2 regions of the Bacillus sp. 9.4 genome follow, and region 2 is predicted to be linked to the other one. Evidence: riboswitches for the same ligand, from Rfam matches in the RefSeq annotation. Region 2 holds a riboswitch; the other holds the start of a gene.

Region 1 (9,586 bases), on a different contig from region 2:
TTGCTCCTGCCAAAGCACTGAACGGCAGCATAAATGTTCCGAAAAAGCTGAGATCTGAAGCTGACCCTTGAAAAAAGTATATAAAAAGCACTACAGCAAGTGAACCGCCGGCGTTAATTCCGAGAATACCAGGCTCGGCAAGTTCATTTTGAGACACGCTTTGCAAAATGGCTCCAGCTACGGAGATCCCTGCTCCAACAAGCAAAGAAAGGATGATCCGGGGCAGCCTGAACTCAAATAAGACAAGTTCATCACGCGCCGTTCCTTGGCCGAAAAAAACCTGAAGCGTTTTAAGCGGTGCAATTTTGATAACGCCCAAATTGAGACTGATAAAAAAGACCACCACGATAAGCAAAAAGGTCACAGCCATTACGACGAGCGGTTTGTTTGTTTTTGTTTTCATTACAGCCCTCTCCTTTCACGACGTGCCAAATAAAAGAAAAAGGGAACGCCGATAAGAGAAGTCAGCGCGCCGACAGGCGTTTCAAAGGGCGCATTTACGAGTCTGGCCGCTATGTCAGCAAAAACAAGCAAAACAGCACCGAGCACCGCCGAGCAAGGAATGATCCACCGATAATCCACACCGACCAAAAAACGGGTAATATGCGGAATGATCAGCCCGATAAATGCAATGGTGCCGGCAATGGAAACCGCAGCTCCGGTCAGAATTACTACAATAAGCATGCCAACCAGTTTCACCGCTGATGTATATTGTCCAAGCCCTTTTGCCAGATCGTCACCGAGACTTAACACTGTAACAGACCGGGCGATGAAAAACGCGAGCGTTAAACCGACAGCCCCTGCAATAAGCAAAAGCTGGACCCCCGACCATTTCACACCCGCTACCCCGCCTGCGTACCAAAAGCTGATATCCTGAGCGACATCAAAGCGGATTGCAATGGCAGTTGAAATGCCGGTAAAGAAATAAGTAACTGCCGTACCCGCCAGAGCAAGCTTTACAGGCGTAAGTCCGCCCCTTGAAAACATGCCGATGCCCATTACCGTCGATGCCCCCAGTCCCGCTCCCGCAAAGGACAATAGCACAAGCCCCATTGCAGAAAGCCCGGGAAAAAAGGCAAACGCAATCGAAACCGCAAACGCAGAGCCTGATGTCACACCCATAATCGAAGGCTCTGCCAAAGGGTTTCTCGTCATCCCCTGCATGATTGCTCCCGACACTGCCAACAATGCGCCTACAAGCGCGGCAGCCGCCGTTCTCGGCAGCCGAAGATCATGTATAATTTGGTGAGATGTCTTTGTCGGCTGATAATAAAAAATGGCGTCCCATACAGTGCGCAAATGAATATCCGCTGCACCGAGGGATATGGATAAAAATGCGCCAAGGCAAAGCAGGCATAGACCTGCAATAAGGACGATGACCCCGCCATATGTCCTTGACGTCCATTGGATTTCTTCTGATGCAGTCTGTATATTTTTATGTTGACTCAACTGCCGTACTTCCTTTCTGTTACTGATAATGATTATCAATTGCTGTTTCAGTATATCACTTTTTTCAGCTGATTTAATAGAGTGTTTTGAACAAAAATGAAAATGCATTTGCAAAAAATATCGTGTCAACCGGCACTTGCAGTGGTATAATCACAGATGATAATGATTCTCTTTTTCATCTATTTTTTTAGAAAGAAGGTATGAGATATGACCCATATATACAAGAAACTCGGAGCCGCGTTTTTTGCCCTGTTATTGATTGCAGCGCTGGCAGCCTGCGGGAATAACTCAGAAAGCAAAGGTTCTGCCTCTGATTCAAAAGGCGCAGAAACCTTTACATACAAGGCTGAAAACGGAAATGTAAAAATCCCGAAGCATCCTAAACGGGTGGTTGTCATGGCAGACGGCTATTACGGCTACTTCAAAACACTCGGCATCAACGTTGTCGGCGCGCCTGAGAATGTATTTAAAAACCCTTACTACAAAGGAAAAACTGACGGCGTCGAAAACATCGGAGACGGCACTTCGGTTGAAAAGGTCATTGATTTGAACCCTGACCTGATTATCGTCTGGACAACACAGGGCGCTGATATTAAAAAGCTTGAAAAAATTGCGCCGACTGTCGCAGTAAAATACGATAAGCTCGACAACATTGAACAGCTAAAAGAATTTGCAAAAATGACGGGAACTGAAGATAAAGCTGAAAAATGGCTGGCCGAGTGGGATAAAAAAGTTGCGGCAGCTAAAACAAAAATCAAAAAAGCGGTCGGTGACAAAACCATTTCCATTATGCAAACGAACGGAAAAGACATTTACGTATTCGGTAAAGACTTTGGAAGAGGCGGAAGCATCATTTACAAAGACCTCGGCCTGCAGGCTACAAAGCTGACAAAAGAAAAAGCCATTAACCAGGGGCCAGGTTATACAAGTATTTCATTAGAGAAGCTCCCTGATTTCGCCGGAGATTACATTTTCGCGGGCCCATGGCAATCAGGCGGTGATGATGGCGGCGTTTTTGAAAGCTCCATTTGGAAGAACCTGAATGCCGTTAAAAATGGCCATGTCTACAAGATGGATCCGATCGGATTCTATTTCTCTGACCCGATTTCATTAGAAGGACAACTGGAGTTTATTACGGAAAGCTTGACTAAATAAACAAAAGAGCCGACTGCCCGCGGCTCTTTTGCTGATTTATAAGGAACGGCTCAATTTGAATCATATCAGATATTTTCTTTGAGCCATTCATATTAAGCTGCATCCTCATCGCGATCAGTTTTTTTATGCTGGAGAGACTGAAAAACGTTTTTTGCATATTCGATTGTGCCTTAAGGTTTTTCTTTCGATTTCAGCTTTCCTGTCAGCTAGGTTAACGAACGGATTCCTAACAGGAGAAATTGTGATTTTATAAAAAAGACACCTGAGCAAATCAGGTGTCTTTTCATTATGCTTGTTTTTCTTTCTGGAACTTTTTACTCACAAATGGATAAACGATTAAGCCGACAAAGAATAAACCGATGCCGAGGATAAATGTCGTTAAATCTGCTGTGCCTGTTACGATAACAAACACGGAGTATGCACACGCCAGTATCGCGATCAATCCGTCTCTTACACGGGAGCCTTTCAGCTGGTCATACGTTTCACCTTTGATGACTACCTTCAAGCTGTAGATTGCAGATACCAGATACGGAATTAAATATGCAAGTGTAGCCGCTGTCGTTAAAAATGTAAATGCGTCACTTATTGTCCGGGAAATAACCGAGAAAATGAAGACCTGTGACATGACGTTTGTAATAATGAGTGCAATGACCGGACTTCCCTTTTTATTCGTTTTTGCAAAAAATGCCGGGAAATCTCCTGCTTTAGCGGCTTGGTATGGCACCTCAGAGCCAAGCAAAATCCAGCCGAGCATCGTTCCGAATAAACAAAGGATAGCCAAAAGCGCCATAATCACGCTTCCCGCGTTTCCAACAATCGCATAGAGTACATCAACAAATGGTTTTTCAGAGCCGACAAGCTTATCATGCGGCAGAACACCCATCGTAATTAAAGTCACAATAATATATATGCTCAAGGCAATCAGCAAGCCGGTAATTGTCGCACGTTTCACATCACGCTGAGAGCGCGCACGGCCGGACAGGATCACCGCGGATTCAATTCCGACAAACGCCCACAGTGTAGAAATCGCGGCGTTATGAACCTGGCCGCCAATTCCAATGCTTGTGCCGTTTTCTCCTTGAACCGGGAAATAAAAATGACCGAATAATGCCGTTTGAAACACAAACAAACCGGCAACGATAAAGAAGACAAAACCTAATACTTTAGAAAGCGTTGTGACAAAGTTTAATTTACTTGCGCCGTTAATGCTGGCAACAAGAATCGCGTGCGTTCCCCATAACAAGATCGTACATACGGCAAACGTCAGTAATTGGCCGAGTGTCACCTCTTGCCCGCCGATCGAAAACATCTCACGTTTATCAACCAAGATCGGGAAGAACGAAGTCAAGTAACCGGCGAGACTTGTGATGATCGCCACGTTGCTGATCCAGCTCGCCACCCAGTAGCCCCACACCATTGTGAAACCGGCAGCGTTGCCTTTTTTCGGGTCAGAAAACAGCGCTCTTGCATAACTTTGCGGTCCCGCTGTCAGTTCAGGCTTGCGAATGGACAAATGTCCGAACACAAGTGCAATCATCAGCACGCCGGCACCTGTCAAAAGCCAGGCGGACGTAGCTCCAAACGGACTCGCAATTGAAGCAAGCGAGCTCGGCAAGGAGAAAATTCCTGATCCAACCATATTTCCAACGACAAACGCCGTTAATAACCAAAAACCCCATTTTTTTGTCTGTTCCATTCCAGTACCTCCATGATTCTTTGTACGGACCAGACCCCGAGATCATATAAACGCAAAAAAAGCCTGAACAAAAGTCCATGCTTAAAGAAACACACACCCTTGATCTCCGGATAGCCCTCCGCGAAAAAGCACGCGGCAGTCCTGCACTTATTCAGATACAGTCCCAGCATAGAGAAGGATCGGCTTTCTCCACACTTCGGCGCTGATGCCTTTTACACATGTTTAACAGCCCCTGTCAGCCTGGCATGTGTGACTTATCATCCGCGCAACCTCTACCTCACTGAGAAAGAGTGAGGATTTAATTATTCAGTTACTCCCAGAAGGTTATCAAAGAAAGGATGATCTGTCAAAGGGAACAGATGGAAAATACGGATAGAGCCAAGCCCTATCCGCATGTGGTTATCGATTATTTTTCTTTTTTTGCACAGCTTCTTGAAGCGGATCATCTTTTAGAGCTGAACCAGCATCTTCAAGAGCTCCTTGGATTACGTTTTTTTCTTTTTCGGAACGTTTTCCTTTATCTTTATTAAAGAAACCCATTCGTATCACCTCTTTTAAAAAATAGGTACATGTTTAAGATGCCTTTTTCCTGAAAAATTATGCGAGATATTTTTTATCGTCCAAAGTCCTGTTGATCAAACATACATTCTCTTGATATATTTGTAATTCAGAGATTTTTTGCAAAAGATAAAAGGAGAAGCGGCAAATGACAGGAAAAACACACATCATGGGAGGCATCGCTTCTTGTACGGCAGCGGCTTATTATTATGGATTTGATCCAGTGCTTATGGCTGCGTCAGGCGCGGTTGGAGCATTAATACCCGATATCTGCCACACACAAAGCAAAATCGGGAGAAAATTTCCTATTTTATCGAAAGTGGTCAGCTCCGTTTTTGGCCATCGCACCTTTACACACAGCCTGCTGTTTATGCTCATCATGTTTTTTATCACTTCTACATACATTCCAGATAAAAACATATCAGCCGGCCTGATGATCGGAATGGCGAGCCACTTGATTCTTGACGCTTGGACGGTGAACGGAATCAAATTATTATTCCCTTCAACGATCCGCGTTCGGCTTCCATTATATATGAAGACAGGCAGTTTTTCTGAGCAGCTCGTGCTAGCCGGCCTGACCCTTGCTTCATGTTACTACTTTTATATGCTGTTTCATGGGCGCATGTTTTAAACATGAGTGCTGAGACTTGTCTGAACCGGCTGTTTTTAGTAGGTTTTACTTAAGAAGCATTTCATGCAGATGATCAAGAAAACGTGAGGAGTCATATTGATGAAAGGAACCTTTTTTCACAATCAGCGGTTTTTATGTTTTTCGATCTTATTTATGTGGATCAAAACGTATATGATATATAAACTCGGCTTTGATTTGCAAATCGATACTCTGTTGGAGGAGCTAATGCTGCTGGTCAACCCGCTCAGCTTTATTCTTCCTTTATTCGGTATCGGCCTGCTTTTAAAAGAAAACAAGCAGCGGGTCTTTTTGCTGATTGCCAATTTGGTTCTGACCGTCATCTTGATCTCCAATACGATTTTTTACGGCTTTTATATCGATTTTATTACCATCCCGGTTTTATTTCAGGCCAGCAACATGAGCGATATGGGCAGCAGTGTAAAAGAACTGTTCCATCCTCTGTTTATCGCCCTGTTTGTGGATTTGGTTTTTCTGCTGCTGTTCGCCAGAAAAACCAAACACCCACAGACAAAAGCCGCTCCCCGCACGATCAAACGGTACTATGCAGCTTCCTGCGGCATGCTTTTATGCACACTGGCACTTGCAGAAGTACAGCAGCCGAAGCTTTTGGCACATTCTTTTGACCGGGAAATGCTAGTCAAAAGCATCGGTCTGTTTCAGTTCCATATTTACGATACAATTTCTCAGACTGTTAATATCAGCGCGAAAGCTTTTGCCGATGAAGACAGTATAACTGCCATTAAAAACTACACAGAGGCTGATTACAGCAAGCCTGATCAAAGCAAATTCGGTCTTGCAAAGGGGCGCAATGTCATCTTTGTAACACTTGAGTCGACCCAAAGCTTTGTTCTGAATGAAAAAGTAAATGGAAAAGAAATTACCCCATTTATGAATGATCTCATTAAAAAAAGCTATTCCTTTGATCATTTCTATCAGCAAACAGAACAAGGCAAAACATCAGATTCAGAATTTATCGTCGCTAACTCACTGTATCCTTCCCTTAGCGGCGCCGTCTTTTTCACGAAAAGCGACCATCAATTTCATACGATGTATAAATCGCTGAAGCAGCACGATTATTATTCAGCCGTCTTTCATGCTAACCATAAAACATTTTGGAACAGAGATGTCATGTACGATACATTTGGCATTGACCGCTTTTTTGATGTTGATGATTTTCATGTCACTCCCGGGACATCGACAAGCTGGGGTTTAAAAGACAAAGAATTTTTAGAGCAGTCCGCCGAAAAGCTGAAAAGCCTGCCGCAACCGTTCTACAGCAGTTTTATCACGTTAACGAATCATTTTCCGTTTGAGATTGATGAAAAGGATCAGCTGATAGATGAATTCGATTCAAGCAGTGATTTGTTAAACCGCTATGTGACCACGGTTCGCTATGAGGATGAGGCATTGAAGCATTTTATCAAAAAACTGAAGGACGAAGGCTTATACGAAAATTCGATGATCGTATTTATGGGAGATCATTACGGCATTTCTGAAGCCCATAACGAGGCAATGGCTGAGTTTTTAGGGAAAGACGAAATCACACCGTATGACAACGTTCAGCTCCAGCGGGTGCCGTTTATCATACATATCCCGGGAATCACCGATCAAAAGCCGGAAACCATCCCTGATGCCGGGGGACAGGTCGACGTCAGGCCGACGCTGATGCATTTGCTCGGCGTTGAGACAAAAGGCGATATCCAATTCGGCAATGATTTACTGTCCAGCGACCGCACCCCATTCGCCGTTCTGCGAAACGGCAGCTTTATTACGAACGATTATATATACACAAAGAACACGTGCTATAGCCAAAAAACAGGTGAAGTGCTGGAAGATCAGGATGCGTGCCTCCCTTACAAGGAGAAAGCAAACGAAGAACTTTCTCTCTCTGATAAAATTTTAAATGGTGACCTGCTCAGGTTTTCCGAATGAAAAAAATCCCTCTATCAAGAGGGATTTTTTACGTTTCCAATATCACCTTGCCAGTCAGCTTTGTTTCATAGCCGTTTAAATGAGACAAATTCGCCTTGTATTCCTCAGAATTCAAAATCTCCTTCACGGCCTTCAGCAGCTGCTCATGTTTTTTCAAAACGACAATATCATATTGTTCGTCGATGAGCGGGATAAAATCAACACTGCCCATATGTGCCGCGTGCTGCGCCCCGATTCCCGCGTCAACCTGTCCGCTTGAAACTTGTGAAGCGACAGCGTAATGATCAGTCACGATATCGCCATATCCCACTACATCAGCCGGATTCACACCAAGCAAGCCAAGCTGTTCATCAAGGAGCACCCTTGCGCCAGAACCCTTTTCCCTGTTGATGATCCGGATATCGGCTCTTTTCAAGTCTTTCCAGCCTTGAATGTTTTTCGGATTCCCTTTTTGCACATACAGTCCTGCTTTGCGGAGAACGACATTGATGAGACAAAACGGTTCACCTGTCAAGATCCGTTTCACATAAGGCGCGTTATACTGGCCGGTTTCTGCATCGTACAAATGGAGGCTTACAATGTCACACTTGCCTTGATACATATCAATCAGGCTGTTTAAGCTTCCTTTGTATTTACGGAGCGGCGTCTCCTGAATGGCATTCTCCAAATGCTTGCTGAGGATATCCATCGAAATGTCCTGTCCGCTGATCATGACATTCGGTCTGCCGTCCGGCTCAGCCTCCTGCACCTGTTTCGGCGCTTCAGTTGCAGCGATGGGCTGAGACATTCTCATATTTGTTTTATATTGCTTTAAATCTTCTTCATCCACACGCATCTGCCTTCCGACACGGTAAGCAGGCAGCACGCCTTTTTTAATCAAATCATAAACGGTCAGCTTTGATACCTTCAGCAGACCTGCAACTTCTTCTATCGTATAGGAAGAGGTTTCATTCATCATCATCACTCTCCTATTTTATTATACCTTTTCGTTGAATGTAAAAAAACCCACATAAACCAAACATAATCAGTTATAATTAGTTATATCTAATGATAAGGGGTGCAATCATGTTTAAGAAGTATTCTATTTTAATCGCAGCCTTAACCGCTTTTCTGCTTGCAGCAGGCTGTTCTTCAAACCAGTCTTCAACGGACAGCGAGAAAAAAGTAACGTTAACCATCTCAGCTGCCGCCAGCGCGCAGGATGCACTTGAGGAAATCCAAAAAAATTATGAAAAAGAACATCAAAATATTACCATCCAAGATAACTATGGCTCATCCGGCGCCTTGCAAAAACAGATTTCTCAAGGAGCAGGAGCCGATCTGTTCTTCTCAGCTGCTGAGGATAAATTTAAAAAGCTGGTGGATGATGGAGATATCGCAAAAAAAGACAGCACTGATTTAGTCGGTAATGAAATTGTGCTGGTCGTACCGAAAAACGGAGATTCACCTGTGGCAAGCTTCAGCAATCTGGCTGAATCAGAAAAAATCGCCCTTGGCACTCCGGAATCCGTACCGGCAGGAGCTTATGGGAAAGAATCACTGACAAAGCTGTCTCTATGGGACAAAGTGAAGGATAAAATTGTGTATGGAAAAGACGTTCGCCAAGTTCTTTCTTATGTTGAAACCGGCAATGTAGACGCAGGTATTGTTTATAAAACAGATGCCCTGGTCTCGAAAAAGGTCAACATTATTGACGAGGCAAAAGCAGATACACACAGCCCAATTGTCTATCCGTTAGGAATCGTAAAAGATACAAAACACCGTAAGGAAGCGAAGGAATTTTACGAATACCTGCAATCTGATGAAGCAATGAAAGTATTTGAGAAATATGGCTTTACTGCCGAGTAGCATAAGCGCTTCAGAATTTTTCACACCCGTTGTGCTTTCCTTTCAGGTGGCGGCAGTTGCCGGAATTGCTGTCATTATTCTCGGAACACTTGCTGGAGCATGGATGTCACGGGCATCATTTTTTGGAAAAACGGCACTCGAAACATGTTTTATGCTTCCGCTCGTTCTTCCGCCTACTGTTGTCGGTTTTATTTTGATCGTCATTTTCGGAAAGCACAGCTTCATCGGACAAGCCATCGAGTGGATCTTCCGGCAGCCTGTCATTTTCACCTGGTGGGCCGCTGTGATCGCCTCGG
Region 2 (9,586 bases):
AGAAGTCATCGGTGTTCTCATCGGTGAAAATGTACAAAGCATTGCACAAGAGCTTATTCATTACGGAGCAGATAAAGTTCTTACCGCTGAGGACCCGAAGCTGAAAACATACACGGCAGACGGGTACAGCCAGGTCATGAGAGGTGTTATCGAGCAAGAAAATCCTGATTCAGTCATCTTCGGGCATACGGCAATGGGCAAGGATCTTTCACCGAAGCTTGCTGCCCGTCTGCAAACAGGCTTAATTTCTGATGCTATAGATGTAAGCGTTACCGGAGGGAATGTTGTGTTCACACGCCCGATTTACTCGGGGAAAGCTTTTGAACGCGTCATTTCAACCGATCCGATGATCTTTGCAACAATTCGCCCCAATAACATTCAAGCTTCAGAAAAAGACATCAGCAGATCGGGAAGCATCGAAAGCATGAATGTCTCTCTTACTGACCTTCGCACCGTGATTCAAGAGGTCGTGAAAAAAACGGCGGACGGTGTTGATCTCTCCGAAGCGAAAATTATCGTTGCGGGCGGCCGAGGAGTCAAAAGCAAGGAAGGATTTCAGCCGCTGCAGGCGCTTGCAGAGGTGCTAGGGGCCGCGGTAGGGGCTTCTCGCGGGGCATGTGACGCTGATTATTGCGATTACGCGCTCCAAATCGGGCAGACCGGGAAAGTCGTCACTCCGGATTTGTACATTGCATGCGGCATTTCCGGCGCCATCCAGCATTTGGCCGGCATGTCAAACAGCAAGGTGATCGTCGCCATCAATAAAGACCCCGAAGCCGATATCTTTAAAATAGCGGATTACGGCATCGTCGGTGATTTATTTGAAGTTGTCCCGTTATTAACTGAGGAATTCAAACAATTGAATATACACTCATAAAGGAAATCCCGGACTTTAAAAGTTCGGGATTTTTTCATATTTATAAATACATACGTACAAATATAAAAACAATAGAAAATGTCGTTGACATGTACGAACATATATAATATGGTTACTTTAAAAGCGCTTACATTCATGCTGACTCCTCAGGCAAAAGACAGATCACATATTTGACTGTGGTGCTTTTCATATCCGTATGAAAGGAATGATCAGAGGCATGTCTGAACATCAAGCAGTGATTCAAACAGATATCGTAAAAGGAACCATTAACAAAAATATATACGGTCATTTTGCTGAGCATTTAGGAAGAGGGATTTATGAGGGGATCTGGGTTGGAACGGACTCAGACATCCCCAATATCAACGGGATACGAAAGGACGTGCTGGAGGCGCTCAAACAGCTGCACATTCCTGTCCTCAGGTGGCCGGGCGGGTGTTTTGCGGACGAATACCATTGGGCAAACGGTGTCGGTGACCGTAAGACAATGCTGAACACTCACTGGGGCGGTACAATTGAATCAAATGAATTCGGAACGCATGAATTTATGATGCTTTGCGAGCTGCTTGAATGTGAGCCATATATTTGCGGCAATGTCGGAAGCGGAACCGTTCAGGAAATGGCGGAGTGGATTGAGTATATGACATTTGAAGAAGGCACGCCGATGTCAGACTGGAGAAAACAAAATGGAAGAGAAGAGCCTTGGAATCTGAAATATTTCGGCGTGGGTAATGAAAATTGGGGCTGCGGCGGCAACATGCATCCCGAATACTACGCAGATCTGTACCGGCGTTTTCAGACATATGTCCGCAATTACAGCGGGAATGAAATTTATAAAATTGCAGGCGGAGCAAATGTGGATGATTTTAATTGGACGGACGTGCTTATGAAAAAAGCCGCTGGCCTGATGGACGGGTTGAGTCTTCATTATTACACGATTCCGGGGGATTTCTGGAAGGGCAAAGGATCAGCCACAGAATTCACGGAAGATGAGTGGTTTATTACGATGAAAAAAGCCAAATACATCGATGAATTGATTCAAAAACACGGCACGATTATGGACCGGTACGATCCGGAGCAGCGGGTCGGGCTGATTATTGATGAATGGGGCACTTGGTTTGATCCCGAGCCAGGCACGAATCCCGGTTTCTTATATCAGCAAAACACCATTCGTGATGCACTGGTGGCGGCTTCTCATTTCCACATTTTCCATCAGCATTGCCGCCGGGTGCAAATGGCCAACATCGCCCAAACAGTAAACGTTCTACAAGCGATGATTTTGACTGAGGGCGAGCGGATGCTTTTGACACCGACGTACCATGTATTCAATATGTTTAAGGTGCACCAGGACGCTTCTCTTTTAGCAACAGAGACAATGTCTGCCGACTATGAATGGAAGGGTGAAACGCTTCCGCAAATCAGCATCTCAGCGTCGAAACAAGCTGAAGGTGATGTCAATATCACTATTTGCAACATCGATCACCAAAACAAAGCGGAGGCGGAAATCGAGCTGAGAGGCCTACACAAGGCAGCGGACCATTCCGGAGTCATTCTTACGGCAGAAAAAATGAATGCGCATAACACGTTTGACGATCCTCATCATGTCAAACCGGAATCCTTCAGACAATACACGCTCAGCAAAAACAAACTGAAAGTAAAACTCCCGCCAATGTCAGTCGTCTTACTTACGCTGCGTGCTGATTCTTAATCGCGCAAGAGCGCCGGAGCTTCATGCCGGCGCTCTTTTTCAGGTTTTAAAACAGCTCCGGCAGGGCATGGTAAAGTACATGACAGTGAAGAGGAGATGTGATCTTATGCTTCGTACCATTTTAATGATTATTGGGGCAATTGTAGTGATCGGGGCCATTATCAGATTTGTGTTTTAAAAAAAGAGCATATCCCATTCAACCATATAAAAATGAGTAAACCGGCTGTGATCAGGAAAAAATAATTTGTAAGCATTAAAATAGCGTGAACGAATGGGAGATGCTATACTAAAAATCATCATTTCACATTGGAGGAATTCAATAATGGCTATCGTAAAAGCAACTGATCAATCTTTCTCAGCTGAAACAAGCGAAGGCGTCGTACTGGCAGACTTCTGGGCTCCTTGGTGCGGACCTTGTAAAATGATTGCACCTGTTCTTGAAGAATTGGATCAAGAAATGGGAGACAAACTGAAAATCGTAAAAATCGATGTAGACGAAAACCAAGAAACTGCCGGAAAATACGGCGTTATGAGCATCCCGACTCTTCTTGTGTTAAAAGACGGCGAAGTAGTTGAAACTTCAGTCGGCTTCAAACCAAAAGAAGCGCTTCAAGAGCTTGTAAACAAACATCTTTAATTTTCCGCTGCTTACATTCCAGAGCGATTCCGATTGAGGGATCGCTTTTTTTATTCGCCAATTGTGAACCATAGAGAAAAACAAACGTTCGTGTTAAACTGGATATAAAGGATTAAACATAAGGAAGGGTAACATATGAACAAACAACTGAAAGAAAAACTCGCCCTCCTTCCCGATCAACCGGGTTGTTATCTCATGAAGGACCGGCAGCAGACTGTGATCTACGTAGGGAAAGCAAAAGTGCTGAAAAACAGAGTGCGCTCCTACTTCACCGGTTCTCACGACGCGAAAACCCAAAGGCTTGTGACGGAAATCGAGGATTTTGAATATATCGTGACGTCCTCCAATCTTGAAGCGCTTATTTTAGAAATGAATCTGATCAAAAAGCATGATCCGAAATACAACGTCATGCTCAAAGACGACAAAACCTATCCTTTCATAAAACTCACCCATGAACGCCACCCAAGGCTAATTGTCACCCGCAATGTCAAAAAAGACAAAGGGCGCTATTTCGGGCCGTATCCGAATGTACAGGCAGCAAGGGAAACAAAAAAACTGCTCGACCGTCTGTATCCTCTCAGAAAATGCTCCAAGCTCCCGGACAGAGTGTGCCTTTATTATCATCTGGGCCAATGTCTTGCTCCGTGCGTAAAGGATATTTCCGAAGAGACGAACAGAGAGCTGGTTGAAAGCATTACACGTTTCTTAAGGGGCGGCTATAATGAGGTCAAAAAAGAGCTTGAAGAGAAAATGCATGAAGCTGCTGAGAATCTTGAGTTTGAACGAGCAAAAGAGCTTCGTGACCAAATTGCCCATATTGAATCAACGATGGAAAAACAAAAAATGACGATGAACGATCTAGTCGACCGTGATGTATTCGCGTACGCGTACGATAAGGGCTGGATGTGCGTGCAGGTCTTTTTCATCCGCCAAGGGAAGCTCATTGAACGCGATGTCAGCATGTTCCCGCTTTATCAGGAAGCAGATGAAGAGTTCCTCACGTTCATCGGGCAGTTCTATTCAAAAAACAACCACTTCCTTCCGAAGGAGATTTTAGTTCCAGACAGCGTAGATCAATCCATGATCGAGCAGCTGCTGGAAACAAACGTTCACCAGCCGAAGAAAGGCCCGAAAAAAGAACTGCTCATGCTGGCCCATAAAAATGCGAAAATCGCATTGAAAGAAAAATTCTCTTTAATCGAACGGGACGAGGAGCGTTCAATCGGGGCTGTGCAGAAACTAGGTGAGGCATTAAATATTTATACGCCGCACAGAATTGAAGCGTTTGATAACTCAAACATACAGGGGACAAACCCGGTTTCCGCGATGATTGTGTTTATCGACGGCAAACCATACAAAAAGGAATACCGCAAATATAAAATCAAAACCGTTACAGGGCCGGATGATTACGGTTCTATGAGAGAGGTTGTCAGAAGACGCTATACGAGAGTGCTTCGTGAGAATCTGCCGCTGCCCGATCTGATCATCATTGACGGAGGAAAAGGGCAGATCAACGCAGCAAGGGATGTCATTGAAAATGAACTCGGCTTGGATATCCCGATCGCCGGTTTAGCGAAAGATGAAAAACACAGAACCTCAAATTTACTGATCGGTGATCCGCTGGAGGTGGTGTATCTGGAACGAAACAGCCAGGAATTTTACCTCCTGCAGCGCATTCAGGACGAGGTGCACCGTTTTGCAATCAGTTTTCACAGGCAAATCCGCGGAAAAAGCGCGTTTCAATCCGTTTTGGACGACATCCCGGGTATCGGAGAGAAAAGAAAGAAAATGCTGTTAAAGCATTTCGGTTCCGTTAAAAAAATGAAGGAAGCAAGCCTTGAGGACATCAAAAAAGCCGGTGTTCCCACAGCGGCGGCTCAGCTCCTTTACGACAAATTGCAAAAATAATGTTGTCCTTTTAAATAAGATCTGATAAAATGTGAACTAATTTCATAGTTAGATCGTGTTATATGGTGAAGATAGAGGTGCGAACTTCAAGAGTATGCCTTTGGAGAAAGATGGATTCTGTGAAAAAGGCTGAAAGGGGAGCGTCGCCGAAGCAAGTAAAACCCCATCGGTATTATTTGCTGGCCGTGCATTGAATAAATGTAAGGCTGTCAAGAAATCATTTTCTTGGAGGGCTATCTCGTTGTTCATAATCATTTATGATGATTAATTGATAAGCAATGAGAGTATTCCTCTCATTGCTTTTTTTATTGTGGACAAAGCGCTCTTTCTCCTCACCCGCACGAACCAAAATGTAAAGGGTGGTAATACATGGGTCTTATTGTACAAAAATTCGGAGGCACTTCCGTCGGCTCAGTCGAAAAAATTCAAAATGCGGCAAACCGCGCAATTGCAGAAAAACAGAAAGGCCATCAAGTCGTTGTCGTCGTTTCAGCAATGGGAAAATCCACTGACGAATTGGTCAGCCTTGCAAAAGCTATTTCTGACCAGCCGAGCAAACGCGAAATGGATATGCTGCTGGCGACAGGCGAGCAGGTCACGATTTCACTCCTTTCAATGGCATTGCAGGAAAAAGGCTATGACGCTGTGTCTTATACTGGCTGGCAGGCGGGAATCCGTACGGAGGCCATTCACGGAAACGCCAGAATTACAGATATCGACACTTCGGTTTTAGCAGACCAGCTTGAAAAAGGAAAAATTGTCATTGTTGCAGGCTTCCAAGGAATGACAGAGGATTGTGAAATTACGACATTGGGCCGGGGCGGTTCAGATACAACAGCAGTTGCTTTGGCTGCCGCTTTAAAAGCTGATAAATGTGACATATACACAGACGTGCCAGGTGTGTTTACAACCGATCCGCGCTATGTGAAATCAGCGAGAAAACTTGCGGGCATCTCATACGATGAAATGCTTGAGCTTGCCAATTTAGGCGCCGGCGTTCTTCATCCGAGAGCAGTTGAGTTCGCGAAAAATTACCAAGTGCCGTTAGAAGTGCGTTCAAGTACAGAAACCGAAGCGGGAACATTAATTGAGGAGGAATCATCCATGGAACAGAATTTAATTGTCAGAGGCATTGCATTTGAAGATCAAATCACAAGAGTAACCATTTACGGGCTGACTAGCGGCTTGACAACTTTGTCTACTATTTTTACGACACTTGCCAAAAGAAACATAAACGTGGATATCATTATCCAAACGCAGGCCGAGGACAAGACTGGAATTTCCTTCTCTGTCAAAACAGAAGATGCAGACCAAACCGTTGCGGTGCTTGAAGAGTATAAAGACGCGCTGGAATTTGAGAAAATCGAGACAGAAAGCAAATTGGCTAAAGTATCCATTGTTGGATCCGGCATGGTCTCAAATCCCGGTGTAGCGGCTGAAATGTTTGCTGTACTGGCGCAAAAAAACATTTTAATCAAAATGGTCAGCACATCTGAAATCAAAGTGTCAACAGTCGTAAGCGAAAATGACATGGTGAAAGCAGTCGAGTCGCTTCACGATGCATTTGAGCTTTCAAAACATCCTTCAGCTGTGTAATGACAATCAAAAAGGCGGGACTATGCAGTCACCGCCTTTTTGATTACACTGGGTCTTTCATATCCCATTTCACAGTCAGAACCACTTTATCGGCTCTCTTTTTCACTTGTTCATATGATTCGGCAATCTGATCATTCATCAATTGAATTTGTTCAGCGATAAAACCAGCTTCCAGCTGAAAGCAAGGTTCTTTCTGATGTTTAAGCCGGTTGGAAATGATCGGCCCTTCAAGTTCAAATTCAAGCTCCTGTTTTTTAGCGCTTACGTTGGTGAGGGTTCCCCAGCCCGCTTCTTCAAAGAAGGCCGGAAATTCCTCCCATGATTCAAGAGGAAACTTACGGGCGAGATGTTTTCCTGCCCAATACATCATGGAAGAGTAATCTTGGCCAAGCATATCTGGGAGAACGATCTCTCGTATTAGTTCGTAGGCATAGGCGTTCATTTCAATTTCTTTTAGGTTGTCAATAGATGCTTCAAATTTAGACTTCATATCTGTCTCCCCTCTCTCCTGCGTATATTATAGCTCAAACAGGGGGGAGGATTACAGAATGATCCTGTAATTCTTATGAAAAATTAAGCAAGATATATATATTGATAAAATAAAATTTTTCAATCAACTAATCAATTCGGAAAATTATAATTTATGTACGCGTTTTCTTGACGCCCTTTTGAGGGAGGAGTAAAATGAAATTGTCAATAAATCTTAATAAAGTGCTTACAATTGAAAGAAGTGGGGGAAGAGATTTAGCACATTTCGCACTTATCAAACAGGGGGTAAAGTAATGTCTGGGAACAGAGAGTTTTATTTTCGAAGATTGCATTCCTTGCTTGGCGTCATACCGGTCGGCATCTTTCTTATTCAGCATTTAGTCGTCAACCAGTTTGCCGCAAGGGGCGCTGAAGCATTCAATAGCGCTGCTCATTTTATGGATAGTCTGCCTTTCAGGTATGCCTTGGAAATTTTTATTATCTTCTTACCATTAATTTATCATGCAGTTTATGGTGTGTACATAGCGTTTACTGCGAAAAATAACGCAGGTCAATACAGCTACATGAGAAACTGGCTATTCGTCCTGCAGCGTGTAACCGGTATCATCACCCTCATTTTCGTCAGCTGGCACGTGTGGGAAACCCGAATTGCCGCACAAATGGGTGCTGAGGTCAATTTCGACATGATGGCGAATATTTTGAGCTCTCCGGCTATGCTTGGTTTTTACATTGTCGGTGTTTTATCAACAATTTTCCACTTCTCGAACGGTTTATGGTCTTTCGCTGTTACATGGGGCATCACGGTAACGCCTCGTTCTCAAAGAATTTCGACATACGTTACGCTGATTATTTTTGTTGCACTGTCATACGTAGGCTTAAAAGCGATTTTCGCATTTGTTTAAGAGTACTAGATTACTAGAGGGAGAGGGGCTATCATGAGTCAATCAAGCATTATCGTAGTCGGCGGGGGTCTTGCCGGCCTCATGGCGACAATTAAAGCAGCGGAATCAGGAATGGCGGTTAAATTGTTTTCCATCGTTCCTGTCAAACGTTCTCATTCAGTTTGTGCGCAAGGCGGCATAAACGGAGCGGTCAATACAAAAGGGGAAGGTGACTCTCCGTGGGAACATTTTGATGACACGGTATACGGGGGAGACTTTCTTGCCAACCAGCCGCCAGTCAAGGCGATGTGTGAAGCGGCGCCTTCTATCATCCACTTATTAGACCGGATGGGCGTCATGTTTAACCGGACGCCTGAAGGCCTGCTTGATTTCCGCCGATTCGGGGGTACACAGCACCACAGAACTGCTTATGCTGGTGCGACGACGGGACAGCAGCTGCTTTACGCACTGGACGAGCAAGTGCGCAGATACGAAGTTGCGGGTCTGGTCACAAAATACGAAGGCTGGGAATTCCTTGGCGCTGTTTTAGATGATGACAGAACCTGCCGCGGAATTGTTGCACAAAACCTGACAAACATGCAAATTGAATCCTTCCGTTCAGACGCTGTCATTATGGCGACGGGCGGACCGGGAATCATCTTTGGAAAATCAACGAACTCCATGATTAATACAGGATCTGCTGCATCAATCGTTTATCAGCAGGGAGCGTATTATGCAAACGGAGAATTCATTCAAATCCACCCGACAGCCATACCGGGCGATGACAAATTAAGACTGATGAGTGAATCAGCGCGTGGTGAAGGCGGTCGCGTGTGGACATATAAAGACGGCAAACCATGGTATTTCCTGGAGGAAAAATATCCGGCATACGGAAACCTGGTGCCGCGTGATATTGCGACACGCGAAATATTTGATGTGTGTGTGAACCAGAAGCTCGGCATTAACGGTGAAAACATGGTATATCTCGATCTGTCTCATAAAGATCCGAAAGAGCTTGATATTAAGCTTGGCGGCATCATTGAGATTTATGAGAAATTCATGGGAGACGACCCGCGTAAGCTTCCAATGAAAATCTTCCCTGCGGTCCATTATTCTATGGGCGGTTTATGGGTGGATTACGATCAAATGACAAACATCCCTGGACTGTTTGCGGCTGGGGAATGTGATTATTCTATGCACGGCGGCAACCGCTTGGGAGCGAACTCCTTGCTGTCTGCGATTTACGGAGGCATGGTGGCCGGTCCGAATGCGGTGAAATATGTAAACGGCTTAGAATCTTCAGCGGAAGACATGTCTTCATCTTTATTCGACGCTCACGTTAAGAAAGAAGAAGAAAAATGGGCTGATATTATGAGTATGGACGGAACCGAAAATGCCTATGTTCTTCACAAAGAGCTCGGTGAGTGGATGACGGCGAACGTAACGGTTGTCCGCCATAATGACAAGCTTTTGAAAACCGATGACAAAATTCA

Evidence for each region. Region 2 has a riboswitch for lysine ahead of ACZ07B_RS05495 (aspartate kinase). Riboswitches for the same ligand answer to the same signal wherever they lie in the genome.
Region 1: another riboswitch for lysine. It lies ahead of ACZ07B_RS13580 (amino acid permease); the one in region 2 lies ahead of ACZ07B_RS05495 (aspartate kinase).

The regions. Positions count from the first base shown of each region.
Region 1 is NZ_JBVFMU010000003.1:291,859-301,444, forward strand. It holds gene ACZ07B_RS13565 (FecCD family ABC transporter permease) at 1-403, opposite strand, end outside; gene ACZ07B_RS13570 (FecCD family ABC transporter permease) at 403-1,449, opposite strand; gene ACZ07B_RS13575 (iron-hydroxamate ABC transporter substrate-binding protein) at 1,657-2,604, shown strand; gene ACZ07B_RS13580 (amino acid permease) at 2,891-4,300, opposite strand; lysine riboswitch at 4,404-4,583, opposite strand; gene sspJ (small acid-soluble spore protein SspJ) at 4,700-4,840, opposite strand; gene ACZ07B_RS13590 (metal-dependent hydrolase) at 5,007-5,489, shown strand; gene ACZ07B_RS13595 (LTA synthase family protein) at 5,589-7,442, shown strand; gene ACZ07B_RS13600 (substrate-binding domain-containing protein) at 7,471-8,397, opposite strand; gene modA (molybdate ABC transporter substrate-binding protein) at 8,508-9,290, shown strand; gene modB (molybdate ABC transporter permease subunit) at 9,262-9,586, shown strand, end outside.
Region 2 is NZ_JBVFMU010000001.1:912,019-921,604, reverse strand. It holds gene etfA (electron transfer flavoprotein subunit alpha) at 1-877, shown strand, start outside; gene abfB (alpha-L-arabinofuranosidase AbfB) at 1,095-2,582, shown strand; gene trxA (thioredoxin) at 2,905-3,219, shown strand; gene uvrC (excinuclease ABC subunit UvrC) at 3,355-5,127, shown strand; lysine riboswitch at 5,192-5,371, shown strand; gene ACZ07B_RS05495 (aspartate kinase) at 5,497-6,723, shown strand; gene ACZ07B_RS05490 (YslB family protein) at 6,767-7,213, opposite strand; gene sdhC (succinate dehydrogenase cytochrome B558) at 7,506-8,114, shown strand; gene sdhA (succinate dehydrogenase flavoprotein subunit) at 8,148-9,586, shown strand, end outside.